Shimia isoporae: one gene and its partner. The protein of the gene in region 1 interacts with the protein of each later gene in a pairwise test. Links are inferred from orthologs where the notes say so. Each region holds a gene or a part of one and is shown on either strand. Other genes may lie near its edges. The genes, in order: rplK and BXY66_RS03475.

What was found.
Region 2: the proteins of rplK (region 1) and BXY66_RS03475 interact in binary tests that used the Escherichia coli proteins (3 or more experiments, as listed by UniProt). The link is inferred for Shimia isoporae from one-to-one orthologs.

Annotation. Positions count from the first base shown.
Region 1 is NZ_SMGR01000003.1:20,477-35,883, forward strand. The notes cover bases 6,469-9,366. They hold rplK (50S ribosomal protein L11), read right to left. Parts: upstream 8,182-9,366; coding sequence 7,756-8,181; downstream 6,469-7,755. Other genes in these bases: BXY66_RS14460 (ATP-binding protein), read right to left, coding at 6,469-6,829; rplA (50S ribosomal protein L1), read right to left, coding at 7,058-7,756; BXY66_RS14475 (nitroreductase family protein), read right to left, coding at 8,406-9,254. In the rest of the region: BXY66_RS14430 (LysR family transcriptional regulator), read left to right, coding at 1-135; BXY66_RS14435 (murein L,D-transpeptidase catalytic domain family protein), read left to right, coding at 463-1,215; rplL (50S ribosomal protein L7/L12), read right to left, coding at 1,278-1,658; rplJ (50S ribosomal protein L10), read right to left, coding at 1,730-2,248; BXY66_RS20705 (calcium-binding protein), read left to right, coding at 2,631-3,785; BXY66_RS14455 (extracellular solute-binding protein), read right to left, coding at 3,963-5,042; more of BXY66_RS14460, read right to left, coding at 5,033-6,468; BXY66_RS14480 (hypothetical protein), read left to right, coding at 9,479-10,852; BXY66_RS14485 (alpha-hydroxy acid oxidase), read right to left, coding at 10,931-12,079; BXY66_RS14490 (nuclear transport factor 2 family protein), read right to left, coding at 12,196-12,969; transcription termination/antitermination protein NusG, read right to left, coding at 13,068-13,601; preprotein translocase subunit SecE, read right to left, coding at 13,795-13,992; BXY66_RS14505 (hypothetical protein), read right to left, coding at 14,086-14,760; BXY66_RS14510 (hypothetical protein), read right to left, coding at 14,973-15,407. UniProt on the Escherichia coli protein: Forms part of the ribosomal stalk which helps the ribosome interact with GTP-bound translation factors.
Region 2 is NZ_SMGR01000001.1:692,851-708,354, forward strand. The notes cover bases 8,243-11,237. They hold BXY66_RS03475 (50S ribosomal protein L11 methyltransferase), read left to right. Parts: upstream 8,243-9,302; coding sequence 9,303-10,172; downstream 10,173-11,237. Other genes in these bases: BXY66_RS03470 (MATE family efflux transporter), read left to right, coding at 8,243-9,272; BXY66_RS03480 (hypothetical protein), read left to right, coding at 10,442-10,789; BXY66_RS03485 (DUF1127 domain-containing protein), read right to left, coding at 10,957-11,145. Outside these bases: BXY66_RS03435 (SDR family oxidoreductase), read left to right, coding at 1-252; BXY66_RS03440 (hypothetical protein), read left to right, coding at 257-622; excinuclease ABC subunit UvrC, read left to right, coding at 619-2,493; BXY66_RS03450 (tyrosine recombinase XerC), read right to left, coding at 2,502-3,416; BXY66_RS03455 (DUF484 family protein), read right to left, coding at 3,413-4,123; BXY66_RS03460 (primosomal protein N'), read left to right, coding at 4,302-6,509; BXY66_RS03465 (MFS transporter), read left to right, coding at 6,669-7,901; more of BXY66_RS03470, read left to right, coding at 7,905-8,242; crossover junction endodeoxyribonuclease RuvC, read left to right, coding at 11,480-11,986; Holliday junction branch migration protein RuvA, read left to right, coding at 11,983-12,693; Holliday junction branch migration DNA helicase RuvB, read left to right, coding at 12,697-13,722; BXY66_RS03505 (hypothetical protein), read left to right, coding at 13,985-14,614; BXY66_RS03510 (glutamate synthase-related protein), read left to right, coding at 14,757-15,504. UniProt on the Escherichia coli protein: Methylates ribosomal protein L11.

The DNA of each region.
Region 1 (15,407 bases):
CGACTGCTCAGGGTTCTGCCTGAGTGGTCCCTACCAGATGCCGACGTCGTCGCCATCGTGCAACCATCGCATCTGCGCCCAAAAAAAGTAACCGCCCTACTCAATCATCTCCGGGAAGGTCTTTCCAACACCTGAGCCCGACTTCAAATTTGCCCGCCTCCCCTAGACCGGGCACGCCTTTTTCGTGCAGGCTGACAACAACTGATCGCTGTTTCCCTGTTCGAGGCCTATGTTTTGTTGCTTAAGTCACTCAGTCTAGTCCTTTCGGTTTCTCTATTCTCCGGGTTGCTAAACGCAACACCGGCGATCGCCTCCTCGCTTTCAGCAGATGTCCCAGTCTGGCTGCAAAAACATGTCGGTACGGGTCACAACCAGATCGCGCCGGTCGTACTGGATAGGGCGCGTGCACTCTATCGGGAGAAGACGCAAAGTGGCGCCGTAAAAAACGGCTGCTATTTCGCAATGGACGCTACTCGACCAAGCACCGCGTCCAATGGCGCCGCACTATCTCGATTCTATGTGATTTGTGAATCGTCGAAAACCTTCAAGGCCGTATCCTCGGGATACGGAAACGGCCGTAAACTTGCCCGCGCAAACTTTTCGAATGGTCGGCAATGTGCGCGCAACTTCAGCAATGCTGAAGGCTCGAAGCTCACGGCTGGAGGCGCCTATGTAACGGCTGAATCCCGCACTTCGTTCAAGGGCTACTATCAAAGCACGTCTGGCACCAAACCATTTCTCCGCACGTTTCTTTTGTTTGACGGCGAAGGCGAGACAAGTAACGCGCGCGAGCGCGCCATTGGCGGTCACCGTGCCATGTTCCTGAAATGGCAGTGCCGAATGGAAAGGCCACAAAGCAAACACGCCGACGATGATGGATTTGTGCCTTTCGGAAGACTTGTGGATTACACCTCAGGTCGCAGCAATGGATGCACCACATGGTCAAAACCGGCGACCACGGAAATACTCAGGATCGCCGATGGCAACCCCACAACGCTTTACATCTACCCCGCATCACAGGACATCAACGCAATCGCCAAGGCGGTTAAAAAGGGAACGTCGCTGGCGCGGGCCGGGCTCTATTGGAACGAAGCCTGCCTCGCAGCTATCGGCACCCCGAAATTCTGGCCCAAACGCACACTACAGCCGATCATTAACGAATGGCGCAGTTCTTTGCCAAAGCGGCCTCCGCTTGAACTTCCGCTATGTGAATAGGTGCCCAAACGAAAACAGGCGCCCCGAAAGGGACGCCTGCAATAACTCGGTGAAAACCCGAATTACTTAACTTCGACCTCGGCGCCAGCTGCTTCCAGCTTGCCTTTGATCTCTTCAGCTTCGTCCTTGGAGACGCCTTCTTTGACAGCTTTGCCGCCGGCTTCAACCAGTTCTTTAGCTTCTTTGAGGCCCAGGCCAGTGATGCCGCGGACTTCTTTGATGACGTTGATTTTCGATGCGCCTGCAGATTTCAGGATCACGTCGAATTCAGTCTTTTCTTCTTCAGCTGCGCCGCCGGCTGCGTCGCCGCCGCCTGCCATTACAACTGCGCCGCCAGCTGCGGGCTCGATGCCATACTCGTCTTTGAGGATGGTTTTCAGTTCTTGTGCTTCCAGCAGGGTCAGACCCACGATGCTTTCGGCGAGTGCTTTCAGATCAGCCATTTTTGACTCTTTCCGTTTCTAGGTATGTGTTCCAACGTTGGGCAATTGTGCCTACGCGGTTCGTAAGTTGCTTACGCAGCCTCTGCCTTTTCCTCGATGGTAGACAGGATGGATGCGATGTTCGAAGCAGGTGCGCCAATGGCGCCGGCGATGTTGGAAGCAGGTGCGCCGATGCAGCCAACGATGGAGGCAATAAGCTCCTCGCGGGAAGGCATTTTCGACACTGCTGTAACACCAGCACGGTCCAGAGCGTTCTCGCCCATTGCACCGCCGAGGATTTCAAACTTTTTGTTATCCTTGGCGAAGTCCTCGGCCACTTTGGCTGCTGCCACAGGGTCCTCGGAATAGGTCAGAACGGTCATACCCGACAGAAGGCCACCAATGCTTTCGCATGGTTTGCCGTCCAGGGCGATCTTGGCGAGCCTGTTCTTGGCGACACGCACTGCACCACCCGCTTCGCGCGCACGCGCACGGAGGTCTTGCATGTCAGCAACCGTGAGACCCGCGTAGTGGGCAACCACTACAACGCCAGAGCTTTCAAAGATCTGGCCGAGCTCTTCGACCAACTTCTCTTTTTGTGCTCTATCCACAGTTTTACTCCAAAATTGGGGATTGCTCCCCGGCTCAGTTTTGCGCACCACAAAAGCGGCACGCGTTTAGGTCCATACAAAAGGGTTGGGAACCAAGATCGCCGAAGCGCCCAACAGGGCCCTTCATAAGAATTCTTGTCTCTTACCCCATCTCAGAAAGGAATTATTCAGACCGAAATCCGAACCCTTCGTCTTGGACAGGCCACTCACAGAGAATCAAGATGACACTCTGCGTGTGGGCAGGGCGTCTTTAGGCCCAGCCTACAGCTTTGTCCACAGGAAAGTGAAAGGATGCAATCACAACGCGCACTTCAGTTATGTGCTATGCTGCCTGTGTTTCCAAATACCCATAGAATCCCGACTTCATTTTGAGGACAACAGAATGGCATTCGTAGGCGGCACAGATCTGGACGACAGCGCACTCATCGGCAGCGAACTCGGCGACATTATCCGTGGCTACCTTGGCAACGACACCCTGCGCGGCCGCGCGGGAAACGATCGCCTGCACGGTGACGAAGGCGACGACGCACTTTGGGGCGGCGACGGTAGTGATTTGATCTTTGGCGGCGTCGGAACCGACACGCTACGCGGCGGAGCAGGTAACGACTATTTGGCCGCCGAAACTGGTAACGACTCAGTTTTTGGTGGTTTGGGTGATGATCTTATTGCTTGGGACGTCGGAGACAGCCTTTTTAACGGCGGAGGCGGAAGCGATACGCTGAGCATGGCTCGCTACATAGCAACCACAGGCATCACGATAGACTTGCGTTTGCAAAGCGTTCAGGCAACCGAGTTCGGTCAAATAACACTGCGCAGCATTGAAAACGTCATGGCCTCCGATTTCGCCGATTACATTGCCGGTAACCGGTCAGCCAACGAGCTTAATGGACGCGAAGGTAATGACACACTGCTCGGATTTGCCGGCAACGACTCATTGCAGGGCTGGTCTGGTGACGACGTCCTCGTCGGCGGCGCGGGAGACGACCTTCTCGATGGCGACTACCTTCCTCCTTACACACATACTCCCCAGATCGGGCACGATCACATGTCCGGCGGAACAGGCAACGACACTCTGAATGGGGGCTACGGCGACGACACAATGCTTGGCGGACAGGACAACGACACGCTGTTCGGATTTGTCGGCGAAGACATCCTCAAGGGCCAAGCCGGAAACGACACGCTCTTTGGCCACCACGACAATGATTTCCTGAGCGGCGGGGGCGGCGACGACAGCCTAATCGGCGGTTGGGGAGAGGACACGTTGCTGGGTGGAAAGGGCGATGATTTTCTGGATGGCGGAGCCCATGCAGACACATTTGTGTTCAAGGACGCGCACGGTAACGACACGATAAGCAAATTGGGTAACTCCGACGTGGTGAACTTTCGCCACCATTCAGCTTTCGCATCATCCAGCGATGTCAAAGCCGCTTCTTCAACAGTGGGAGACGATCTGTTGATTATCACCGGCATAGGGAATTCCATCCTGATACAAGGCGAAACCCTGAGCACCTTCGACAGCATCAATTTTCTGTTCTGAACAGCGGGCTCGATGTCACTGTCTTGCGTCAGTCCCATCGGCCCGGAACTCTACGCAACGCTGCCAGCATTTCCTCCCCAACGCGCTATGCAATAGGCGGCTAGCCCGCTAGAACTTGCGTCAAGGCAAGCACATTAAGCGTCCCGTCACGCAATTACGCCCAAAGCGCCCCACCATTTACATGCCAATCTGCATAAATCGCCAACGCCGATCCAGCTCCCTTTTTTGTTCGCTGCTACGCATAGATACAAAAAACAGGTTTTCTCGAACTTCTTCCGGCAACGTCAGAGCCGGGATGTTGTAAACATCCCAATCCACCATTTCCAAGGTCACGGGCGCAGAGATAGCCGCCCCTCCCCAAATCGTTGAGAGTGCGAGGTTTTCCGGTTCAACGACGTGATTCAGAAACTCCATCGCCCCAGTGACGTTTTGGGAGTCCACAGGAAGCACGAAAGAGTCCACCCAAATGTTGGCTCCCTCCTTCGGCAACACATATTCGTATTTGTCTGTAATCTCGTCGATCATGGGACCAAGCGCCTCGGTGCTCCATGTAACGGAAACACAAACCTTTTCTTCCACAAGGTCGTCATATTGGTCCGTGTCATAGGAACGCACATAGGGCGCAATTGATGCCAGCACGTCAAAAGCCGCATCCAGATCGTCCTGCGCAAGAGAATGCGGGTCTTTGCCGAGATAGGCCAATACCGTAGCAACGACTTCCTCATTGGAATCAATGATCGAAATGCCACAATCCGCAAGCTTGGCCGCATTCTCCGGATCATAAATCAACGCCCAGCTGTCCGTGGGAACATCAGGCAATCGCTCAGCCACCGCCTCGCGATCAAACACCAACCCGGTTGTGCCCCACAGATATGGCACCGCGTATCCATCTGCTTCCGGAACCGTTTTGCGGAAAACATCCCAAAGTTCCGCGTCCAGATCGGCAATGTTGGGCGCAAGCGCCGGATCAAACTTCTGGAGCGCGCCAGCTTCAGCCAAACGACCAACGGTCTCGGCTCCAACAACCGCCAGATCATAGCCAGTGCCCATTGCAGCAAGGCGTGACTCGGCTTCGTTGCTTTCGCCATATTGCTCAACCCTGACAGATTTTCCGTGAGCCTCCTCGAAACTTTCGAGGACTGCAGGGTCAATGAATTCCGACCAGTTGTAGAACCAGATTTCATCCGTATCAGCAGCCAGAGGTTGCGCAATCGCAACTGTGGCTAAAACCACTTTCGATATTTCCGTCATGCGCATTTGATGTTCTCTTTCTCTTCTGCATTTTTAAAGTTCAGGTGGCGCAGCAATTCTTCTTCGAGCGCCTCACGTTTCAGGGGTTTGGTCAAATAGCCGTCCATACCGGCGGCGAGCCCCTCTTCCCGATGTTCTTCCATGGCATTTGCCGACAGGCCAACAATTGGAGCCGCCACGCGGTTCGCCTCTACAGCGTTGTCGTGAATGCGCCGTGTTGCTTCGAGCCCGTCTATGCCCGGCATCCTGACATCCATAAGGACCAACTCGGGCCGCCAGTCAGCTTCGGCCTTGACTGCGGCGATGCCGTCTTCGGCACACAGAACCACGCAACCAAGCCGTTCCAGCATTTTGGTGGCGACCAGCCGATTGACCCGGTTATCGTCAACCACCAGCACTTTTCGCCCTTCAAGACAACTCAGGTCGCGGCTTCGTTTCTGCGAGAAGACTGGCCGTGGCGCCGCATCCCGCACAGGCAGGACCACCGAGAATGTTGAACCACAACCAACAGTGCTTTCGACATCAACGTCGCCCCCCATCGCCTCGGCAAGACGCTTCACAATCGCCAACCCGAGGCCGGTGCCGCCAAACCGCGTCGTTGTCGAAGCATCAGCCTGTTCGAATTGGTCAAACACACGATCAAGCGCATCCTCGGAAATGCCAATGCCTGTATCCTGAACAGAAATGCGAACCATCCTTGGTTTCTCAGCGTTGCCCGAGATTTCTTCGAGTCGAAGAACAATGGATCCGCTGTCTGTGAATTTCACCGCGTTGTTGACGAGGTTCAGCACCACCTGACGCGTTGGCTTGGCAAATCCGGATACCCAGCAACCTTCGCCTGTGTCTCCGACTTCAAGCTTCAGCACGATGCCCTTTTGTTTGGCCTGCGCCGCAAACAAATCCCCCACTTCCTGGCAAAGCTGCCGGACATCAAAGTCGGCGCGCTCCAGTTCAAGCTTGCCCGCCTCGATCTTGGACAGGTCCAGAATGTCGTTGATGATCTGATGAAGCGACTGCCCGCTGGAGACAGCAAGGGACAGCATTTGCCGCCGTTCCGGATCGGTTTCACCTTCCAACAAAAGTTGGTTCAATCCGAGTACACCGTTCAGTGGCGTGCGAATTTCATGACTCATAGTCGCCAGAAACAGCGATTTTGCCTGCGAGGCAGCGAGTGCTTCTTGCCGCCCCGCCTCGATCTCTTCCTGGCTGGAAACAACATAGCGTTCTGTCGGCAACAAGACCGTGAAAAACGCGACGGCCATACCGCCAAGCGTCAGCAGAATAGCGACCAGAGAAAAGAGGACCTGCCGATGACCGGCTTGTTGGACAGAGAGCAACTCTGATTCCGACACCTTCAAAAGAACGGGCAAAACCTGCCTGCTTATGTTGGCGGCCAAAGCGGCTGCCTTCGCTGTTCCAGGATCCGAGCGCGACGAAGTCACCACTTTGTTCGCCAGAAAAAACAGATCCTCCAGCTCATTTAGTGGGCTCAGCGTCGGCTGGCGCAGCACCCGTTCAGAGCTTTCAGAATATTGTCCGGCCTCCAAGGCGATGTGCACGCGCTCAAGTGCTTGCTCACCGCTGCGCACAGCGCGACCGACCCTCGCCTGATCAACTTCCGAGCGCTGCGACATTGGATTGACTCGGATCTGCTCGAATGCGGTGGACATTTCCGCGACAGACACAAGGATTTTGTCCAGATCGTGCGCATTGCTGTTTCGCATTGCGGTGGCGCGCTGGCTGTGGGTCGAAATGAAGAAGGCTCCGAGACTCGCCACAAGTAGGATACCCAAAGCGAGGGTTCCTCTACGACGAATATAGTCTTTGGATAGTTTCGAACTTTTCACGGCCAGACCTGTTTCAATTGAAACCGACAAAGACCCGATTTGAATTTCCGTTGGGTTAATACAACGAGAGACCCCACCGCTATTTAGAAAAAATTCGAGAGACCCTCTCCGCGCAGTCAAAACGAAAAAGGGCGCCCCGATTGGGACGCCCTCAAATTATTGGTTCTTTCGACCTTACTGAGCGGCTGCCGCGTCCACGTCGATGGTCACGCCCGGGCCCATGGTGGAGCTCAGAGCGATCTTTTTGACGTATGCGCCTTTTGCGCCAGCTGGCTTGGCTTTCAGAACGGCTTCCATAAAGGCTTTCACGTTCTCAACCAGCTTGCCTTCGTCGAAGGAAGCTTTGCCGACACCTGCGTGTACAACGCCGGCTTTCTCGACTTTGAACTGAACTTCGCCACCTTTGGCGTTCTTGACCGCGTCGGCCACGTCCATGGTCACGGTGCCAATCTTGGGGTTCGGCATCAGGTTGCGTGGGCCCAGGACTTTACCCAGACGACCAACAACAGGCATCATGTCCGGGGTCGCAATGCAGCGATCGAACTCGATGGTTCCGCCTTGAACGGTTTCCATCAGGTCTTCTGCGCCAACGATGTCTGCGCCAGCTGCCTGAGCTTCTTCCGCTTTCGGGCCACGTGCAAACACTGCAACGCGAACGGTTTTGCCGGTGCCGTTAGGCAGACCAACAACGCCGCGGACCATCTGGTCTGCGTGGCGTGGGTCAACACCCAGCTGAACAGCGATTTCGACGGTTTCGTCGAATTTCGCGGTGGCGTTGCCTTTGACCAGAGCAACAGCTTCTTCGACGGTCAGGTTCTCTTTGCCTGCGAACGCTTCGCGCGCTGCGGCAGTACGTTTTCCAAGCTTCGCCATTACTTCACCTCGATGCCCATGGAACGCGCGGAGCCAAGGATGATCTGCATTGCAGCATCGATGTCGTTAGCGTTCAGGTCTTTCATTTTCGCTTCGGCGATTTCTTTCACCTGAGCGGCGGTGACGGAACCCACGGTCTCACGACCCGGGTTGTTCGCACCGGATTTCAGCTTGGCAGCCTTCTTCAGGTAATAAGACGCAGGCGGCGTCTTGATGTCCATGGTGAAGGACTTGTCCTGATAGTAGGTGATCACGGTCGGGCACGGCGCGCCGGGCTCCATGTCCTGTGTCTTGGCGTTGAACGCCTTACAGAATTCCATGATGTTGATGCCGCGCTGACCCAGCGCCGGACCGACGGGTGGGGAAGGGTTGGCTTGACCTGCAGGAACCTGCAGCTTCATTGTACCAGCAAGCTTCTTAGCCATTTGGTTTTCCTTTCAACGTAGGTGGAACGCGTTCCACCCGGTTTATGTTGCGTGGTCCGATCCAAACATCGCGATGCCCGAATCTCCCACGGAGAATCTCGCCCGAAGACGATAGACGCGCGATCTACGCCTGTTCGATCAAGTTGGCAAGGGGTTTACTGCAGTTTTTGGGAACGACCAGGACTTTGCTCCCAGATGCGGTGATCGCTTCAAATTGAGCCACCTCAGTCCAACAAAAACCCTTTGTCACGGACAAAACGCCCAAATCCCCGACGTTCGGAAAGTGAATACTGCCGCGCCTTGTCCTCGGACCAACCATAAGCATCAGGCCGATCCTGATGCGCTGCATCATTTCGTCTTGATGCATAGGGCTGTACCGCTTCGCGATCCCGATCATAGGCTTCAACGACGCCGCGCAAGTTTTGCTCGTCATAACAGTCGCGATGCACAGTCACATCCAATGGCAGCCTGACGCTCGGAGTCGCATCTCCTTGCGGCCAACCTATCGCAAGCCCCGCAACCGGAAAGACATGGTCTGGTAACTCGAGAATATTGCTGATCTCTTCCGGCTCGTTGCGCACGGCACTTACCGGACAACATCCCAGCCCTGTGCTTTCCGCTGCCAAAACATACGCCGACAGAACTATCCCTGTATCCACCGATGCATTGAAAAAGGCGTCAAGGTGATCGTTCGCAAACGGTAATGCCCGCCACTCGTGGATCAGACGCTGGCGGCGATTGTTCCCGCAAAACACCACAAAGGCTGGCGCTCTATGTGCCCAACCTTCTCCGTCGATCAACGCATTCAAACGCGCCCGACGCTCAGGGTCTTGCACAATGATAATGTCGCATTGTTGCAGGTCGCTTTTTGTTGGCGCGCCCAGCGCGACAGCGGCCAAAAGCTTGAGCGTTTCGAAGGGGACCGGTTGGTCCCGAAAAGCACGGCAGGATCCGCGCGAGGACAGGTTTGAAAGAAGTTTCGGAATGTCGGAGAAGCCTGCTTGATCTGCGGCGGTCTCACCAGTCGGGCCAAAACGGTTTCTAAGAGTATCGCGTAATGAAACTTTGGTCATACCGGCTGCTACCACGCCTCTCTGGCGACGGCCAGATCAACCGTTGAACAGGAACCAGTTATCCATTTGGACTCAAACGGTTTCCAAGTTTTCCAAGAACCCGGGTCCTGGCCGTTTCGGCGGCGGAATGGCAAAAATCGTTAATTTGTGTTAAGATTTCGCCGCTTTTCCCAAGAAAACTGCACGTTATTTCAAGTGCGCGTAACGATTTTTAGGAGACGATTATGCACGTAATAGGACCACATAAATTCAAAATCACGGAACCCGGCACCAATGACTTGCACATCCTGTACGCCTGGTCCGGAGGCTCACTGAAAAACCCCAGAGTGATTGGACAGCCGCAGCCCAAAAAGATTGTCGCAAAGGACAATCAAGTACACATTACCTGGGAGAACGAGGTGCCCCAAGGCACGAGCGTCAGCGTTCAGGTTGACAGCCTGTTCAAGCAAACCAAACCCATTTCCTACCAACACACGAAAGACGGCAAAGCGATTGGCGAGCCCATTCCTTACCACCAGAAAGAAGGCAAAGATTGGCGGCGCGGGATGCGGGAGCGCTGGCCCGTTGAAGTTGGCCCTCGCGCGCCCGCATCCATGTTGTCCACTGGACGACTGGGGATCATAAACCGCGAGCACGTCATCAAAGACTACAGCGGAGAGGTTCTCGCGAAGAACCTTCACTACGGCGGTTTTGAAAAGGAAGACGCCGACAAGATCGCGAATATTGTCAGCCCATATATCGTGGCGGTGGGCCGCAATCCGGTTTCCACGCTGGCGATGCGCGCGATTGTCGGGGAAACAGTAATGAACCGCGACAATCCGGATCCGACGGCCATTCGAGCAGCCATCATGGCAGATCACGCCAACTTCGGCTCGGCACGCCCCTTCCCTGCGGTTGTCGGGAATGAACACAAAATCATCCAGATGAGCGGTCGATTCCTCGCGCAGGTCGAAACCGCAAGCGCAATGGTGGCCGCGGGCGAACGCCCGCCGGACGAAATGATCAACCTCTATGACGAAGGCGTTTCCATTCAGGCCCACGCTGCGGAAATGGCCATCTCATACAAGCAGTTCTGCCTGCACCCGATGACCCACATGCCCATCAAGCCAACCCCGATGCCTTCGTTCGAGGTACTTCTTGATATGGAAAACCGCTATGGTTTCGTCCCTATGGCGATGCTGAAGGCGTTCTTCGCCCCTACGCCCACCACCGATTGGCAAGCGGTCATCGAAGAGATCCTGTTCAAGACTTTGGGCGCCCTCGATCTGATCGACTTTTACGTACCCATCCTCGAAATCCTCCGCGGCGGAGAGTTCAAAGACGTCTGGGAAGACCTGCTCAGAGCCGCCGCCGAGCACGATTTCTGGGAGCTTGTGAAAACCTTGCTTGAGGACTTCCTGCTCTCGGACAAGTTCCGCGAACTTCTGATCAAGAAACTGGGCAAGGAGGTTGCCGAAGAGATCCTGGAGAAAATGTTGCAAAAGTGGATTCCGATCCTCGGCTGGGCACAGCTCATCGGTAACATCATCGCCGTTCTTATCGTGCAAATGCTATACTACTACTCCCTGATTTTTGGCCCGTTCATCTTGCCGAAATGACGCCTACCGCCAGGTCAGAAACAACAACACCCGACCTAAATTGGTCGGGTGCATGAAATTCTTCTTTCTTACGATTGTTCAGCGCCAGCGCAGATTCTCACGGCTCAACTGATCCAGACTCGTGATCCCCATCAGCTTCATGTCCCGCTCAATCTCAGTGCGCATATTGCCCAGCACGCGTTCGACACCAGCCTGCCCCGCCGCCGCGAGTGCATAGAGGTAAAGCCGCCCGCCGGAACAGGCCTTCGCCCCAACCGACAACGCCTTCAGCACATGTGTGCCGCGTTGAATGCCGCCTTCGCAGATCACATCAATCTGGTCGCCCACGGCGTCACAGATTTCTGCCAGCTGATCAAACGGCGCGCGCGATCCGTCCAACTGCCGCCCACCGTGGTTGGACACCATGATACCGGTACAACCGATATCAACCGCCCGCTTTGCGTCTTCGACACTCATGATGCCTTTTAGAGCAAACTGTCCGTTCCATTGGGCACAGAGCTTCTCCGCGTCCTTCCAGTTCATCGACTGGTCAAGCATTGTCGAGAAATACTCTCCTACTGACACGGCCAGATTGGTCCCTGCGCTCACATGCCCCGACAGGTGCGGCATGTCGAATTTCTCTTTGGTGAAGAAGTTCCACGCCCACATCGGATGCGCCGCAAAACTCAGGGCCGAAGCCGGTGTCAGCTTGGGCGGAGAGGTAAAGCCCGTGCGCAAATCCCGTTCGCGGTTGCCGCCCGTGATGGTATCCACCGTCAGCGCCATAACCTGAAAATTCGCCGCCCGCGCACGTTCCAGCAACGCATCGTTCAAGCCACGATCCTTGTGGAAGTAGAACTGGAACATCTTCGGCCCCGGCGCGATCTTTTCGATCTCTTCAACCGTCACCGTCGCCAGCGAGGACACGCCAAACATTGTTCCGTATTTGGTCGCCGCCTTGCCAACCGCCCGCTCGCCTTCGTGATGGAACAACCGCTGCAAGGCTGTGGGCGCGCAATAGATCGGCATGTCGAGCTTCTGGCCCATGACCTCCACCGACATATCGACGTTTTCCACCCCGTTCAGGACGTTGGGCACCAAATCCACGTCGTCAAAGCTCGTGGTGTTGCGGCGGTAGGTGATCTCGTCATCCGCCGCCCCGTCGATGTAGTGAAAGATCGGTCCCGGCAGGCGCTTCTTGGCCAGCTTCCGAAAGTCCTGAAAATTGTGGCAATCCGTGAGCCGCATGGCACGCCCTCCCCTGACGCTTTGGCAAATCCCTTAAATTGGTAATTTTCTTTTACCAATATTTGCCAAAGCTGCAAGAGAGTTTGTGATCGACTGAAGACGAAGGTGGGAGTCCCTCAGAATTTTCCGGAATTTGCCCATTCCTCGCGCGGCGGCACCGGCTCTGCATTGTCCCAATGTTCAACGATCTTGCCATTCTCAATTCGGAAAATATCCGCCTGACACATGTCCTGACCATTCAGCCGTGTGCGGTTGAGCGTGGCGACAAAATTCCCCTCACCCACCATCAGGAAGCACTCCTGAAAACTCAACGGACAGTCTTCCGCGCCATAGAAAGCGGCAAAGGCCGCCAGCCCGTCCTCCATCCCGGATGAGTGCTGATGGAACACCTCATCGCTGATGAAATCCCCCATCCGGTCTACCCGCCGCCCGATCAGACAGGCGTCTATAAATTCCGCCACCAGCGCCTTGTTCGCCGCCGTTTTATCGAGATCAACAACGTCCGTCGGCCCATCTACCAAGGTTCGACCCGCCGGATTGGGCGGTGTGTCTTCGCCAATCACGTCCCAATGCTCGACGATCAGCCCTTCGTCGTCTGAATCAAAGAAGTCCGTCGTGACCCACCTCGCAGCCCCGCCATTCAGAACCTGATGCGCCTGAAGGAAAACCTTCGGCCCATCCTGCAGCGCCCGCACCACGCGGATGTCCCGATCCGGATTGCGCTCGATGAAAGGTCCAAAGAAAGCCAGAAACCCCTCCTTGCCGTCCGCCACTCCTGTCGAATGTTGCGTATACCGCGCGCCGGTGTAGGCATTTACGGCCTCCTCCGCGTGCCCGTCCCGAATACCCTTCATATACAGATCGATCGCATTTTCCTTGGCTGTGGCCATGACGCCCTCCAACAAACCGCACAAACAAAAACGCCCCGATGGTGACACATCGGAGCGCTTAATCAATTCACGAATTTGAGGGGAGACCCCTAAAGCCATTAACCCTGCTTGGTCACCTGAGTGTACTCCAACTCGACCGGGGTCTCGCGGCCAAAGATCGACACGGTCACCTTCAGGCGCTGGTTGTCTTCGTCCACTTCCTCGACCATGCCGTCGAAATCTTCGAACGGGCCGTCGTTGACTTTGACCTTCTCGCCCACCTCGAAGCTGATCATCAGCTTCGGCGCTTCTTCGCCTTCCTGCACGCGACCAAGGATGCCCTGCACCTCGGCGTCACGCATCGGCATCGGACGGCCCTGCGGGCCAAGGAAACCGGTGACGCGGTTGATCGAATTGATCAGGTGATAGCCCTGATCGCTCATTTCCATGTGCACGAGAACGTAACCGGGCATAAAGCGGCGCTCGGTGGTCACTTTCTTGCCGCGACGCACTTCGATCACTTCTTCAGTCGGCACCAGCACTTCGTCAATCTGGTCCTCGAGCCCTTGCTCTTCGACCGACGTGCGGATTGTCTCGGCGACCTTCTTCTCGAAGTTCGAAAGTACGCTGACCGAATACCACCGTTTTGCCATGTGACCGTTCTTTCCCGTCTTACCGGCCTGGGCCGGGTGTCATTTCAATACGCGCCCCGACGGGGGCATTTGGGAACAAAAAATCGGCGTGCAACTTGATTCGCCACACGCCACATTCCCGAAGTAGGCAGTGAACTACCGCCGATACCATTGGATTTCAAGAGCCAAAGGCCGCGAAGCGACCTCACCAGCCTTAGCCGAAGAGCGACAGAATGCCGTTCAGACCGCCGCGGATCAGAATGTCCACAAGCGAGAAAAACGCCGCAGTCAGCGCCGCCATGATAAAGACCATGACCGTGGTCAGCAGAACTTCGCGGCGAGTCGGCCAAACGACTTTGGACACTTCCGCGCGGACTTGCTGAATAAAGGTGATCGGATTGGTTTTCGCCATGACGCTTCTTCTTTGCCTTGATCAGAGGCTGACATACTTGGCTGGCCTGACAAATTCAAGGCCATTTGGCGCTCTTTGATCGTTGAAACGCCTTCAACCACCAATTCGTGAGATACGTGCCGCAAATGACGGGTCTATCGGCCCATCCCATGCATCGTCATCAGTCACGGGACGATAGAGCAGATGACGCATGCTATTGGGGAGGAGTTTTTCCACAAAGCGCGCCCGTGCCGGGTCATTCCAGATAAACCGCTGAATGCGGCGTCCGACGATGCGCGCCATACGGTCCTGACCGATCAGGGCCCCAAGCAGCAATAGTCCGGAAAGGAATGTCAGAACCAGCATCGGAATGAACATCGGTTGCCAATAAACCACCGAGCTCAGGAGAGCGACAGACAGGATACGGGGCGTTGTCAGAAAGCGTCGCAAAGCTCGTGTCGGCCCGCCCTCGACAATCTCGAGCTTGCGCCAGGAGCGTTCTCGCGGAGCCTCAACCCAATCGTGCCATTCCGCGGACGTCGCCTCAGCACGTGCCCTTGCGCCAACCGGCGCGACATTGTGTTCGATCGGCTCGGGGCGGGCTTCTACTGGTTTGGGTTCGACAGCGAGGGCTTCTTGGGGAACGCCCGCGACGGCCTCGTCATCTGCAACCAGATTTCGGATCGCATCAAGGGTTTCCTCGCCGAACGGCTCGCCGGGTTCTTTGATATCCGCGCCATACTGCGGCACATCACCTTTGTCATAAAGCGTTGGATCGTCGTTGCTCATACCAATCACCATCTCGACGCACCCTTGGTAAGCGCGGCACGCCGTTTCCTGAGACGCCGCCGCCCTCACACAGCCACGTACGAATCAAGTTGAACTCTAACTGTTAGGGTTTGCTTAAGACTTTGGTGCTCAGCAGGCACAGTTGTGGCGATTTTGAGGCAAATGCTCAAAATCGCCTAGGGGCTTGTTGCCCAACTCTCTGAAAAGAAAGGTTATCTTCCGGACACGAACTTTTGCGCCAGTCGCAGTTCATGCTGCCAATATCGCATGCACCAGAGGCCCACACCACGCAAGGCATCTCGGACCCGCTCTGGTCCAACAGCAACCGCAGCCACAATAAACAGGATCAGCGACCAGATCAGAAGCCGGATCGCCACAGCCGGCATAACCAAAGCGACCGTGCCAACCATAATCAACGACAGCAAACGCGGGCGTGGCCACCGACGCGCCATAAGGGCGTCGCGTTCAGCCTCGATGAGCGCCAACTCTGCCGCAGGTGCTCCCGCCAATTCGGGAGCATTCCGCTGCATCGCTGCTTCAACGCGGGAAATCTTTGGCTCGGCCGGTTCATTTGCCTGCGCTCCAACAGTCCGCCGCGCAGCTTCAATCATCAGCCGGTGAACTTCTTTTCTAGGCTTGGAAGAAAC
Region 2 (15,504 bases), on another replicon or contig:
CAAGGGCTTGCGCCTGCCATTCGCGTGAATGCAATAGGGCCCGGCCCGACGTTGCAAGGGGCACGCCAAAGCGCGGATCAGTTTGCTGCCCAGCGTGCGGCAACTGTGCTGGGACGCGGTGTGGGCCCTGACGATATTTGCGCTGCGCTCGGCTACCTGCTTGATGCGAAGGGCGTAACGGGCCAGTTGATTTGCGTGGATGGTGGTCAGCACCTTGGATGGCAGACGCCGGATGTGCTTGGTCCCGAGTGAAGTTTTGACACGATTACACGGCGAAGATGATCGCCCAACGACTGTGGTTTGGGGCTTCGCAGATGCAGCAAAAGATGCAGGTGCGGCACAAGTTTTGCACCGTTCAAGAAACCGTTACAGAACTGTTAACAATTCTGCAATGTTTTCAATCGTTTGGCTGATGTGTAAATTCTTTGTTAATAAAATCAATGACTTGCAAAAGTGCCTATTTTTTGTGCAAATCAACGAAATGGGCCGAAAACAACGAAAAATCGCGGTTCCGGCAAAGTTATCTCCAAACTTATCCACAGGAACCGTGGATTTGTTTTCTCTTGAAACAAAATCCCGAAGATTGCAGGGCCACCCAAAGAATCATATTTCAGGGCTATGAGCGAACAACATCCCCCCCAGACCGAAACTGAGACCGGCTATGCCCGCATTCAGAGTTATTTGAAAACACTGGACGGATCGCCGGGAGTTTACCGGATGTTGGATGCTGAAAGTCGTGTGCTTTATGTCGGCAAGGCCCGGAACTTGAGAGCGCGCGTCAGCAACTACTCAAGACCCGGAAACCACACCGGACGGATCGCGCGCATGATCTCGGAAACATCGTCAATGATGTTTCTCACAACCAAAACCGAGACCGAAGCCCTGTTGCTTGAGCAAAACCTGATCAAGCAGCTTAAGCCGAAGTACAACGTGCTGTTGCGGGACGATAAAAGCTTCCCGAACATTCTTGTGAGCAAGTCCCACAGCTTTCCACAGATCAAGAAGCACCGCGGCGCCAAGAAGGAAAAGGGCAGCTACTATGGTCCTTTCGCAAACGCCGGTGCCGTCAATCGTACTTTGAATCAGTTGCAGAAGGTTTTTCTTCTGCGCAATTGCTCGGACGCGATGTTTGAAAGTCGCACGCGGCCCTGCCTTTTGTATCAGATCAAGCGGTGTTCAGGGCCCTGTGTCGGCAAGATCAGTGCGGAAGACTACGCCACCAGTGTGAGCGATGCTGAGCGTTTCCTGTCGGGCCGTTCGACACAGATACAGGAAACACTGGCTGCGCAGATGCAGGCGGCGTCCGACGCCATGGAGTTCGAACGCGCCGCGGCGCTGAGAGATCGTATTCGCGCTTTGACAGCGGTGCAGGCGTCGCAGGGGATCAATCCGAGGGGCGTTGCGGAGGCAGATGTAATCGCGTTGCATCTGGAAAACGGACAGGCTTGCGTCCAAGTGTTCTTCATTCGCGCAAACCAGAACTGGGGCAATCGCGATTACTACCCGCGTGTGGGTGCCGATGTTGAGGCCGCAGAGGTTCTGGAAGCTTTTGTCGGGCAATTCTACGACACTAAAGAACCGCCGCGACAACTCATTATAAGCCATCCGATCGACAACTCCGATCTGATGGCGGAGGCCCTGAGTGGCAAGCTTGGGCGTAAGGTTGAGATATTGGTGCCTAAACGCGGCGAGAAGGCAGAGCTTGTTAGCGGCGCGGCGCGGAATGCGCGGGAAAGTCTGGCACGAAAAATGAGCGAGACGGCAACCCAAGCCAAGTTGCTTAAGGGCGTTGCAGAGGCGTTTGACCTGGACGGGTCTCCCGAACGCATCGAGGTTTATGACAACAGCCACATTCAGGGCACGAATGCTGTTGGCGGGATGATCGTTGCGGGGCCGGAAGGCTTTATGAAAAACAGCTATCGCAAGTTCAACATCAAAGGCGATGATCTGACTCCGGGTGACGATTTTGGCATGATGAAAGAAGTGCTGACGCGTCGTTTCGAGAGGTTGCTCAAGGAAGATCCGGATCGAGAGCAAGGCATGTGGCCAGATCTTTTGCTGATCGACGGCGGGGCCGGTCAGGTCAGTGCCGTACATGAGATAATGGCGGAATTTGGCGTTGAGGATATCCCCATGGTCGGGGTCGCCAAAGGGGTGGACAGGGATCACGGCAAGGAAGAATTCCATCGGATCGGGAAAAGCGTGATGGCGTTGCGGCGCAATGATCCGGTTTTGTATTTCATTCAGCGGTTGCGCGACGAGGCGCACCGTTTTGCCATCGGTACCCACCGGGCGAAGCGCGCCAAGGCGGTTGGGGCGACGCCGCTTGATGATGTGCCGGGTGTGGGCGCCACACGCAAGCGGGCGCTGCTGGCGCATTTTGGCTCCGCCAAGGCGGTCAGTCGGGCGAACCTCGCGGATCTGAAAGCAGTGGACGGCGTGTCCGATGCGCTGGCGGAAACGATTTATGATTTCTTCCACGAAGGCGGCTAGGCAGGACTTCAGGCCTTCGGGTGAGCCTTGTTGTAGACTTCCATCAATCGTGCGGTATCTACCTGTGTATAGGCTTGCGTCGTGGAGAGAGACGCGTGCCCTAAAAGCTCCTGAATGGCGCGTAGATCGCCTCCTGCCGACAAAAGGTGCGTTGCGAAACTGTGGCGCATTGCATGGGGCGTTGCGCTTGCGGGTAGGCCGAGTTGCAGGCGGGTCTGTTCCATCGCCTTTTGAACGGCCCGGGCGCCCAACGGGCCGCCTCTGACGCCGCGAAACACCTCCATTTCGGGTGTTATTTCCATGGGACAAAGGCGCAGGTAGGTATCGACGGCCTCGCGCGCAGCATCGATGACAGGCACCAGACGTTCCTTGCCGCCTTTTCCAACGATACGTAGCGAAGGCGGGAGCGGAACATCGGCGCCCGTCAGCCCGAGCGCTTCGGAAATCCGCAGCCCGCAGCCGTAGAGTAGGGTCACAACCGCGGTGTCACGGGCGCCGACCCAATCGTCGCGGGACTGAATTTCCACGGTATCGATCACCGCTCTTGCGGCGTCTTCGGCCAAAGGACGCGGTAGCTTTGCCTGAAACTTCGGCGCGCGTGTGGACAGGACAGCCGTGGGGTCAAATCCTTCGCGCTCAGCCAGCCAGCGATAGAAACTTTTGACCGCGGACAGCTTGCGTGCCAGAGAACGGGCAGAAAGACCTTGGCCTCGCTCGGATGCCATCCAGCTGCGCATGTCGGGAACCCCGATTTTGGTTAGCGGGCCGAGCCCTTGTTGCGCCCCCTTGTGCAGGGTCATGAACGCAAGGTAATCGGCAATGTCGCGGCGATAGGCATCCAGCGTGTTTTCGGAGGCGCCGCCCAGAGCAGCCCGATGGGTCAGGAACGTGTCGAGAGCATCGTGGGCCGCGGGGCTGATCACGACAGCCAGCGGCGCATGGCCCGTTCAAAGACTCCCGCAAAAAACGCGAGGAGATCAGTGCCTTGCTGAGGCGTGAACTGGTGCGGGTCTTCGGCGCCCATAACCAGCATGCCGGGCAACCGGCCTTCGCCAAGGTCGAGTCGCAAGCAGGCCTCTGAGCGTATCCAGTCGGCGTCCTCGCCATAAACGGCATCCGCGCCGGTCTGAAGCTGGCGCAAAGTAACCTGGCGTGACGGCATCGCACGACCGCCGGTCAGATAGCCGTCGACAAAACCGGCTTCGGCCATGCACAGAACATCCCCAAGCTTCTGGATGTTGGCATCGCCCGTGGCGTCCTGCTCTGTTTCCAAAACCAGCCGGACAGAATCCACGCGGAGAATATCGGCCACTTCCGCGCCTAGATCACGCAGGAAACTCTCGAAGTCCACCGGATCAAGCATACGCAGGATCGCGCGGTGAACCTGATTGGTGCCGGCAAGATTGTCATAGGCGGCAGCAATCACGCTGCGATGCGTGTCTTCGAGCCGGTCAAGGCGGGCTTCGAGCCGCTCCATGGCTATACCGCGCAAATCCACGATGTTGCCGCCCATCGTTTTCTCGTTGGCCGCAATCAGCGCGCGCATTAGATCACGGTCTTCAAGAATCACGTCAGGAGACGAAATGATCTTGTCCCGCAGGGTGTCGTCGATCTGTGGAGTGCTGCTCATGTCAGTGCCGTTTTTTCTCGTTGGCCGCACCTTAGCAGAGGGCCGCGCGGATTGCCGCAACTTTTTTGGTGACGGTTTGTGCTGTGGCAGAGGATCGCCGCCTTGCCTTTGCCGTTCAGATGCGGATGCTTAGGGCTCGCCTTCATCTGGCGTGGCAGGCACAGCGGATCACACGAGCATGACAGAGCCCGACATGGGACCGGAGTATTTTGAGGAAGGCGCGCTGGTGGCGGTTCTGACCACGCAGCCGCTGGACCGGTTTCTGGACTACAAGGCGCCAACTGGTGGGTGTTTCCGCGGTGCTTTTGTCGAGGTGCCATTGGGGCCGCGACGGGTGCTCGGGGTCATCTGGGGACCCGGCAAGGGCGACTTCGATATCTCCCGCATCCGCGCGGTCCAACGCGTTTTGGACGTGGCGCCGATGGGCGAGGACATGCGGCTGTTTCTGGAACGTGCTGCGGCGTATACATTAACGCCGATGCACGCGATGCTGCGCTTGGCGACGCGGGCGCCTGGGCTGTCGGATCCGCCTTCGATGCGCAAGATCTATCGGTTGGGCGAAGGTGAGCCGGATCGGCAAACCGACGCGCGAAGGCGTGTACTCGAGACTTTGCGCGAATATGGCGGGCTTTCCTTCACCATGGGCGAGTTGGCGCAAATGGCAGGCGTAACCAATTCGGTCATCAAAGGTCTGGTGAAACAGGGCGTCGTGCGAGAAGAGGACACACCACGCGATGTGCCATTCATGCGCCTTGATCCGGACTATGGCGGAAAAGACCTGACTGAAGCACAGGCAAAAGGGGCCGACGCCTTGAGGGCTGGAGTGCGAAGCGGCGATTATGGGACAACGCTTTTGCGCGGGGTTACCGGTTCGGGCAAGACCGAAGTTTACCTCGAAGCGGTGGCTGAATGCCTGCGAAAGGGGCGGCAGGCTCTGGTGCTGCTGCCGGAGATTGCTTTGACGGCGGAGTTTCTTACACGCGTAGAAGCGCGGTTCGGGGCGAAGCCTGCCGAATGGCATTCCGGTGTGACCATGACAGAACGGCGGCGCACTTGGAAGATGGTCGGGCAGGGCGGTGCACAGATGGTGATCGGCGCGCGGTCCGCGCTGTTTTTGCCCTATCGTGATCTAGGCTTGATCGTCGTCGACGAAGAACATGACACCTCATACAAACAGGAGGATGGCGTGCTGTACAATGCTCGGGACATGGCGGTGCTGCGGGCGTCTCTTGCTGCGTCTCGGGTGGTGCTGGCTTCTGCAACTCCTAGCCTTGAAAGTTGGACCAATGCCGAAGCCGGAAAATACGAAAAGCTGGAACTGACTTCACGGTTCGGTGCGGCTGTGCTGCCCGAAATGCGCGCGATAGACATGCGGAGCGAGGATTTGCCACGGGACCGTTGGATTTCTCCGACGCTCAAACGCGCGGTGGATCGGCGTATTGAGAAAGGCGAGCAGTCCCTGTTGTTCATCAACCGTCGGGGCTACGCGCCGGTGACCATCTGCCGGGCCTGTGGGCATCAAGTGGGCTGCGATCATTGTGATGCGCGGATGGTGGAACACCGTTTTCTGAAACGGCTGGTGTGTCACCAGTGCGGCGAGACCAAACCTATGCCCGACACCTGTCCGAGTTGTGACGTCGAAGGAAAGCTTGCACCGGTTGGTCCGGGGGTGGAACGCCTCGCTGAAGAGGCCGAAAAACTCTGGCCGGATGCGCGTCAGGCGGTTCTCTCGTCTGACCTTTTCGGATCGGCCCGAGCCCTGAAGGAAGGTATCGAGAAAATCGCGAGCGGTGGCGCCGACATCATCATTGGCACCCAACTCGTAGCCAAGGGCCACAATTTTCCTTTGCTCACGTTGGTCGGTGTAATCGACGCCGACTTGGGCCTGCAAGGATCCGATCTGCGCGCCGCCGAACGCACATTTCAGTTGATGAGACAGGTTGCAGGGCGGGCGGGGCGTTCAGAAAAGCCAGGGCAGGCGCTCTTGCAGACCTATCAGCCCGAGCATCCGGTCATCCGCGCGACGCTGGCTGGCGACGAGCTCGGTTTCTGGCGTGCAGAAGCGGACGAGCGCCGCTTCGCCGGGGTACCGCCCTTCGGCCGGATGGCCGGAATTATCCTATCCGGTCCGGATGTGTCGCAGGTTTTCGACCTTGGGAACGCACTTGCGCGAAATGCTGGCATGCTGCGCGAGATCGGCGCAGAAGTTTATGGCCCTGCGCCAGCACCGATTGCGCGCGTGCGCGGCCGGCACCGCGTGCGCTTGCTGGTCAAAGCGGACAAAGGTGCGCCTTTGCAGGCGGCGTTGGCCAAATGGGTTGGCCAGTTCAAGTTAAAGGGCGATCTGCGCCTGTCCGTCGACATCGACCCGCAGAGTTTTTACTGACCTTCTTTGTGGCCTAAAATACCCTGGAGCGCGAGGCAGCGCCTCGCATCCTGCAAGCCTGAGCGCCGAAGGCGCACCGTTTGGTCACCTCTAGACAAACACACGCTCTGTGCAAATTTGTGTCTCGCCATTCGCACCGCACAGGCGTAAAGCCGAAGCATGTTCAAAAGAATTTCCCTTGATGACGCACAGCATCTGCCGGTTTGGCGGCGGCCTGTCGCTTTGTTGGTGCTGATGGCAATCGGTATGCCGATTGCGTTCAATGTCTGGCTGGCACTTCTCAACAACTTTGTGACCGATGCGGCGGATTTTGATGGCCTCGACATTGGCATTTTGCATTTCGTCCGAGAAATTCCCGGCTTCCTCGCAATTCTGGTCATCTACCTCTTGTATCTGTTTCGGGAACAGACGCTTGGGCTTTTGTCGCTTTTTCTGTTGGGGGCCGCGACCGCCGTCACGGCCTATTTTCCGGAGATGTCCGGGATCTTGACGCTGACATTGCTGAGTTCGATCGGATTTCACTACTACGAGACAGTCAACCAATCGCTGCAGCTTCAGTGGCTTGACAAGAAAGTCGCGCCGAAAATTTTGGGGTATCTGGTCGGAATTGGATCGGCGGCGGCGCTTGTGCCTTACGCACTTTTGACCGTTGGCTGGAAGCGGTTTGAGTGGAGCTATGAGCAGGTCTACCTTGTTGGTGGCGGCGTCACGGCGTTGATCGCCATCTATTGCCTGTTTGCTTTTCCACAGTTTGAAAGCCCGACGCCACAAGCTCGAAAGATGGTGCTCAAGAAACGGTACTGGCTCTATTATGCCATGCAATTCATGTCTGGCGCGCGGCGACAGATATTTGTGATCTTTGCTGGGTTCATGATGGTGGAGCGGTTTGGTTTTGAAGTGCACGAAGTCGCGGGCCTCGCCTTGCTCAACCTTGTGGCCAATATGGTGTTGGCGCCAGCGTTTGGTCATGCAGTGGCGCGATTTGGCGAGCGGCGCACATTGATTTTTGAATACACTGGGCTTGTGATCGTCTTCCTCGCTTATGGCGGCATTTACATGTTCGGTTGGGGGCTGCTTGTGGCTTGTTTGCTATATGTCGTCGACCACCTTCTGTTCTCGCTGGCCTTTGCTCTGAAGACTTATTTCCAGAAGATTGCCGACCCTGAGGACATGGCACCGACGGCAGCCGTGGCCTTTACGATCAATCATATTGCCGCAGTCACGCTTCCGGTGCCGCTTGGGTTTTTATGGCTGGCCTCGCCCGGTGCTGTGTTCGTGTTGGCGGCGGCGATGGCGGGTGTCTCTTTGATCCTCGCGACGCTGATCCCGCGCCATCCTGAAAAGGGCAACGAAACCCGCTTCTCCGTGTTCGCGCGCGCACCCGCAGAGTAACACATGCAGAAGCGCGGTAGATTTCTCGACGGGTCCACAATGGGGCATGTGGTGCGCATGACCATGACCAGCGCCGTTGGCATCACCTTTGTCTTTCTGGTCGACCTCGCGAACCTGTTTTGGCTGTCACAGTTTGGCAATCCGAAGATGGTTGCAGCCATGGGGTTCGCTTTCGCGATCCAATTTTTCTCGGTTTCCAGCGGCATTGGCCTGATGATCGCGACAACCGCGTTGGTCTCCCGGCGCATCGGTAAGGGTGAACAAGCCCGTGCGCGGGAGGATGCGACGGCCTCGATGGTGATTTCTGTGACGTTTCAGGCCATCGTTGCTGCGGTGGTGGTCGCGTTGCGGTATCCGTTGCTGGAGCTGGTGGGGGCGAGCGGTGAAACGCTCGAATACGCCGCGCGGTATCTGCTGATCACAATTCCTTCGTTGGCGGTTATGGCCTTTGGGCTCGTGGGGTCGGCGGTGTTGCGAGCTGAAGGAGACGGCAAGCGGGCAATGTTTGTTACGCTTACGTCGGGCACGATCTCCATGGCGGTTGATCCCTTTATGATCCTGTATCTGGGCTGGGGGATTGACGGCGCGGCCTGGGCGTTGGTGCTGTCGCGCGTTGTGCTGGCGGGAATGGCGCTGCGGTTTGCCGTTGGTACGCATGATCTGCTGGCCCGTCCGGCGGTCTTTGCGGTCAAGCGGGTCGCGAAGCCTTTTTTCGCCGTAGCATTACCAGCAATGTTGACGCAGCTTGCCGCGCCCTTTGGGAACTATTTGCTCACGGGTGTGATTGCCGGATTTGGTGACAATGCCGTCGCAGGTTGGGCGGTGCTGAACCGGCTCACTGTTGTGGCATTTGGCGGGATATTCTCTTTGTCAGGCGCAATCGGTGGCATCTTCGGCCAGAATTACGGAGCCGGACAGTTCGACCGGCTGCGGAGCACTTTTCGCGACGCACTCGTCTTTGCGATGGGATATGCCTTTGTGACCTGGGTTATTCTCGCAGCCACTGCGGAGGCCGTTGTCGGAGGCTTCGGATTGGCAGAGCGGGGGCAGGACGTCTACCTCGCGTTTGCCTATGTAGGTGCAGGCGGCTTCATGCTTGTCGGGGCCCTGTTCGTGGCAACCGCGACGTTCAACAATTTGGGCAAACCCGGGCGGTCAACGTTGATCAACTGGGCTCGCGACGGCGTTTTCATTCTGCCGGCGGCGATGTTGGGTGCGGGCTGGTTTGCAGCCCCGGGTGTGGTCTATGGGCAGACGGTTGTCAGCGTTGTTGTTGGCATCATCGCGGCGCTCTGGGCATGGCACTTCTTGCGTGGCTTTGGCATTGAGAGCGGGTCCGCGACGCTTGACCCTGCGCCAGAGAGGCCCTAAGCGCAGCGCAGCGACATTCGGAGAGCTGTTATGCCCACATTCACCGCACTAACCACTTTGACCGGCAAGGACCAGGCGGAGAAGCTTGGCGACGCCATGGAGCGCCTTGTCCCGGAGCCGACTGGTGTCGGTGTCTTCGAGGTAGAGGACGGATCCGGTCTGTGGGAGATCGGTGGCTATTTCGTGGAGCAGCCTGACGAAGCCGGGCTTGCGGTGCTGGCAGCTGCCTTTGGCGCCAAACCTTTTGTGGTGAGCGAATTGCCGGAAACCGACTGGGTGGCTCATGTAAAGCGTGAGCTTGCACCGGTCGAGGCGGGCCGGTTCTTTGTTTATGGCAGTCATGACGCCGATAAGGTTCCTGCTGGGTCCGAACCTCTGCTGATCGAAGCGGCAATGGCTTTCGGTACCGGGCATCACGGAACAACACTTGGCTGTCTTAAAGCGCTGGATCGTCTTGCAAACGAAGGGTTTGTTGGCAAGAACGTCGCCGATATCGGCTGTGGTACAGCTGTTCTTGCGATGGGTGCGGCGCGCATCTGGCCGGATGTGGTGCTGGCAAGCGACATCGATGAGGTCGCGGTTGAAGTGGCGGAAGCCAACGTCAAAGCCAACGGGCTTGATGGGAAGGTGGTCTGCCTTGAAGCAGCTGGCTTCGGGCACCCCGAACTGGCGGCGAAAGCGCCGTACGATCTGGTGTTCGCGAACATTCTGAAGGCGCCGTTGGTGGATCTGGCGCCCGACATGGGAAGCAATGTATCCGCTTTGGGGCATGCGATCCTGTCCGGCATCCTGAACGAACAGGCGGACGACGTTGTCGCGGCTTATGACGCTGCCGGATTTGACGTGCACACCCGTGAGGAAGTCGGAGAGTGGACAACCCTGACCCTAACGCGACGCTGACACATTTTCGTTTAAGCGAATCTTAAGACTTCTTCAGAATCGGGCGGCGCTGGCCGCCTTTTTTTGTGCTTGTGTTTTGCATATTGTTGGCAAATCTCGAACAGTCTAATTTCCTTCGAAATCACTGTTTCCAAAAGGCATTTCGGAATGAGGCATTCTCGCCAGATTTGTCCTGATTTTGCCGTATTTTCGGCAACTTGCCTTACTTTCGCCACAATTCGGCGCGACTTTGACCATGTTTGGTGGGGGCCGAACAAAGAGCTAGTGCCATGAGTGAATCTTACGCAGAATTTCACGACCGTCTTGCAAAGATTTATCGTCAACAGGCCAAGACCGGCCGTGTGGGACGCAAAGCCGTAGCGATTGACCGCAACGGGTATGTGATCGTCAAAGGCAAAGCGAACCGCCGCAGCTTCCCTTGGTCGGGATTGATGATGGTTGCAGTGGCGTTCTTTGCCATCAAAGGCATCATGATTGCTCAGTTTGGCCCCGACTTTTATTCCCAGCATGTGGCCCGTATGGCGGATGCTTCGGCCGCGGAGCAGGTGATGTCCTGGACCATGAGCCCGGACCCGGTAAGCCGGTGGGTCGCCACGCAGGTGAAAAGCGTTTTCTGAGACAAACACGAAATTTGACGATCCCTCCAAGATCGCAAAAACAGCCTCGGGTCTCTCTCCCCGAGGCTGTTTTTTTGTCATTACAGAAAAAGAAAACCGTGGTGCCTTTCGGCGCCACGGTTCCAAAGCGGTATGATCGACGCCCTGATCGGGCGGAGTTATCCGGTTTAGCGGATACCGTTGATGTCGTCGCGGGACAGACCGATGTCTTCCAGTTCGCGATCGCTGAGCTGGCGCAGCGCGTTGCGGGTCAGGCGCGCGTCGTTCCATGCTGCGACAGATGCAACGATGGAGGAGATAAACGAGCCGAAATGGCCGTTAGTGGTGGTGTTCGAGGTGTTTTCAATCGAGGCCATTTCCATATTCCTTTAAGCTGATGTTTTGGTGGTCCGCGTTGTTCTGATGACCGGCAAATATGGATAGGTCGTTAAGGAAACAAGAGGTATTACTTCATAGGTGGGATGCAATTTTTGCATAGGTAGAAATCCGCCTATTTCCCTTAAAATTAAGGCGGAAAACGACCTTTTGGGTGTCGTATTTGACCGCAAATTGTTGCTGGGGCGTTAACGATTGTCGGCAATAAGCATTCTTCTGTCGCAAATTCACAATGTGCTATTGTCTTGGAGTTTGTTCCCGTTTCGTGCTACTGCATGAGAAAATGTGAAAAACTACTTGGCAGTGAGGCAAATTATGCGGGTTTTGGGAATCGATCCCGGGTTGCGCAATATGGGGTGGGGCGTGATTGACGCCGACGGGAGTCGCCTTTCGCACGTGGCAAACGGGATTTGCCATTCTGTGGGCGCGGATCTGGCGGCACGCCTTCTGAGCCTACATGAGCAACTCACCGACGTGGTTGCGCGGTTCCAGCCAGACCACGCTGCGATTGAACAGACATTCGTGAACAAGGATGGTGCCGGCACTCTGAAGCTTGGGCAGGCCAGAGGGATCGCGTTGCTTGTTCCCGCGCAGGCCGGTTTGGTTATTGGAGAGTACGCGCCGAACAAGGTGAAGAAGACTGTGGTCGGGGTTGGCCATGCCGAGAAACATCAAGTCGAGCACATGGTCAAACTGCAATTGCCGGGTGTGAGCATCAACGGCGCGGACGCAGCGGATGCGTTAGCGATCGCAATCTGTCATGCGCACTATGCCAAAGCGGGTGCGGGATATGATGCGGCACTGAAGAGGGCGAGCGCATGATTGGCAAGATTTCCGGAAGAGTGGAATACCGCACGACGGATCATGTGCTGATCGATGTGAACGGCGTTGGCTATGTCGTTTATTGCAGCGACCGCGTGTTGGCAACGTTGCCGCCTGCGGGTGAGGCTGTGGCGCTTTATACGGATTTGCTGGTGCGCGAAGACCTGTTGCAGCTTTTTGGGTTTACCACGCTTTTTGAGAAAGAGTGGCACAGGCTCCTGATGAGCGTTCAGGGCATTGGGGCCAAAGCGTCGTTGGCTATTCTTGGCACTTTGGGTGCGGACGGTGTGAGCCGCGCCATAACGCTTGGTGATGTGACTGCGATCAAGGCGGCAAAAGGCATTGGTCCGAAAACTGCGCAAAGAGTCGTGATCGAGTTGAAGGACAAGGCGCCCGAGATCATGGCTCTGGGCGGGACTTTGTCTCAGGCGATGGGAGATGCCCCGGCAGAAGCGCCAGCATCCGAGGATGTTATTGACGATAGCGACGTCGCGCCTTCGCGTTTGAGATCCGGCGCATCTGCAAGCGGGGCCGCGGCCCAAGCTGCAGCGAGCGTTCAGGCGGATGCGTTGTCAGCTTTGGGCAACCTTGGGTATGGCCCAAGCGAGGCCGCACAGGCCGTGGCGGAGGCGGCTGGAGAGATGCCGGACGCTGAAGCCGCAGACCTGATCCGAACGGCTCTCAAGCTTTTGGCGCCGAAGGGATAATTCATGGACCAGCCGGACCCGACATTGCGCCCCGAAGCCCGACCGGAAGACGCTGATAGAGCCTTGAGGCCGCAGGCGCTTGAAGAGTTTATCGGACAGCGAGAGGCACGCGCCAACCTGCGTGTCTTCATTGAGAGCGCAAAGCGGCGCGGTGAGGCGATGGACCACACGCTGTTTCATGGACCGCCCGGGCTGGGGAAAACCACCTTGGCGCAGATCATGGCACGAGAGTTGGGGGTGAACTTTCGTATGACGTCTGGTCCGGTGCTGGCAAAGGCAGGCGATCTGGCCGCGATCCTGACCAACCTTGAAGCGCGAGACGTCCTTTTTATTGATGAAATTCACAGGCTAAATCCCGCTGTGGAGGAAGTTCTCTATCCGGCGATGGAAGATTTCGAGCTTGATCTTGTGATTGGTGAGGGGCCGGCTGCGCGGACGGTACGGATTGAGTTGCAGCCTTTTACGCTGGTCGGGGCGACCACCCGTTTGGGCTTGCTGACAACACCTTTGCGGGACCGTTTCGGGATTCCGACGCGGCTGCAGTTCTACACCGAGGACGAACTCAACGAGATCGTAACGCGTAACGCGCGCAAGCTTGGTGTTCCAGCGGATGAAGCAGGTGCCCGCGAGATCGCGCGGCGATCGAGAGGAACACCCAGGATTGCCGGAAGATTGCTGCGTCGGGTGGTCGATTTCGCCCTCGTCGAAGGTGATGGGAAGATAACAAAACCTCTTGCAGACGGGGCGCTTACGCGGTTGGGCGTGGACAATCTCGGGCTGGATGGGGCTGACCGACGGTACCTGACGTTCATTGCTGAGAACTATGGTGGCGGGCCGGTTGGGATCGACACAATTTCTGCGGCATTGAGCGAAAGCCGGGACGCGATTGAGGAAGTGATCGAGCCGTTTTTGTTGCAGCAAGGTCTGGTGCAGCGCACCCCCAGAGGAAGAATGTTGGCGCAAAAGGCATGGCGTCATCTTGGGCTGGAGGCGCCACGCAAAAATGAACAATCGAACCTGTTTGGGTGAGGCTGCAAAGCGTCTGCAAAACGTCGGTTTGGCGTCGGTATGGTATTTGCGCCTGCTGGAACAGTGAGATTTGTTTGCGACAGTTTGAAGAGCTTGGCGTCGCGCGGATTTGGCATCGGATGCTATGCAATCTGATATTGATGACAATTAGCCGACCTTTTTGGCTTCTTGCGTTTTTTTGGCCAATGTCAGGGGGTGGACCTTGGCGCTGCTTTGGACAAGAAGTGGGGCGCCTATTTGAGATCGGTAGAGGATACCCGAGATGACACCTGAAGACGTAGAGCGCCTGTTCACACGTGAGGACGGAAGCTACGGCTTTGCCCGTTGGGGACGGCCAATCGCGCCGGTGGTTTTTGGTGTGCAGGACGAGACGCTGGCGACCGTGAAAGGCGCGATCGAAGCGGTTGCAACTCTCGTTGGGCACCAGATGGCGGAGACCGACCCTGAACTTGGCAGCAACCTGATGGTGTTCTTTTTCCGCGAATGGGCGGAATTGTTGGATGTGCCCGATCTTGAGCGGATGATCCCCGGGCTGGAAGAACTGGTCGGCAAGCTGCAGACCGCAGACGCCACGCAGTATCGGGCCTTCCGGTTTGACAATGACGGCTCCATTCAGGCGGCTTTTGTGTTTTTGCGCATGAATGCAGCGATGTCGAAAATTCCGGCAGAGGCGCTGGCGTTGGGCGAGGCGGTGCAGGTGATTGTCACTTGGGGGCCGGAGGCTTTCCGCGACAGCTCGCCGCTTGCGGTGGTGCCTGACAGCGGCGCGACGGTCCTGCGGCCCGAGATTGCTGCCGTGGCAGCGGCGGCCTATGACCGGATGATGCCGCCGGCGAGTGTGGATGCCAGCCATGCTTTGAGGCTATTCGCAAGACTGCGGCTGGACAACTGACAAGGCGGCCAAAGCCGGCCTTGCTGTCTTCCGGCTACCTCTGCGCTTCTACGCACCTTGATGTGCATTTCTATAGGGTTTTGTGCGTTAGATCTTCCGTGCAGTGTGAATCGTACCAACCTTATGCGAACGGGAGAACATCATGGCAGGCGACGTGCCCATCATTGCGGCGACCAACCCCACCAAAGTCGAGTTGGAAGAAGGGAAGAGTTATTTCTGGTGCAGTTGCGGGCGGTCCAAAAACCAACCGTTCTGTGACGGAAGTCACGCTGGCACAGGAATGACACCCAAGAAATTTGTCGCCGAAAAGAGCGGCACTGCCTTTTTGTGTCAGTGTAAAGCCAGTGCGAATGCGCCGTTTTGCGATGGAACACACGCCAAACTTGGGGAACTCAAAATCGGTGATCCGGCGCCGAAGCCGGTGTCGGATGTGCCGGAGGCCGTGCCGACGCCGGAAGAACCCACTGTGGCGCGAATTCATGAACTGGCGCGCGACGGGTTAAGCAAGCTTGGTCACCACGGCGAGATGGGGTCGATGGGTGTGCCCCGCAAAGATCTACCGCATTGGGACGATATTCAGGTCCTGCCCGCACAAGTGGCGCGAAAGCCCTTGTTGGACGATGCTCCGGTTGCGACTTCGGTGGTGATTGGACCACGTGCGAAGAAGCCGCTGACGCTGGAAATTCCGCTGTTTGTGTCCGACATGAGCTATGGGGCCTTGAGCGAAGAGGCAAAGACCGCATTGGCGCGGGGCGCGCAGATGGCAGGGACAGGTATCTGCTCCGGTGAAGGCGGCATGCTTCCAGAGGAGCAGGCGGAAAACTCACGTTATTTCTATGAGTTGGCGAGCGCCCAATTTGGATGGGATGTGGCGTTGACAGAGCGCGTGC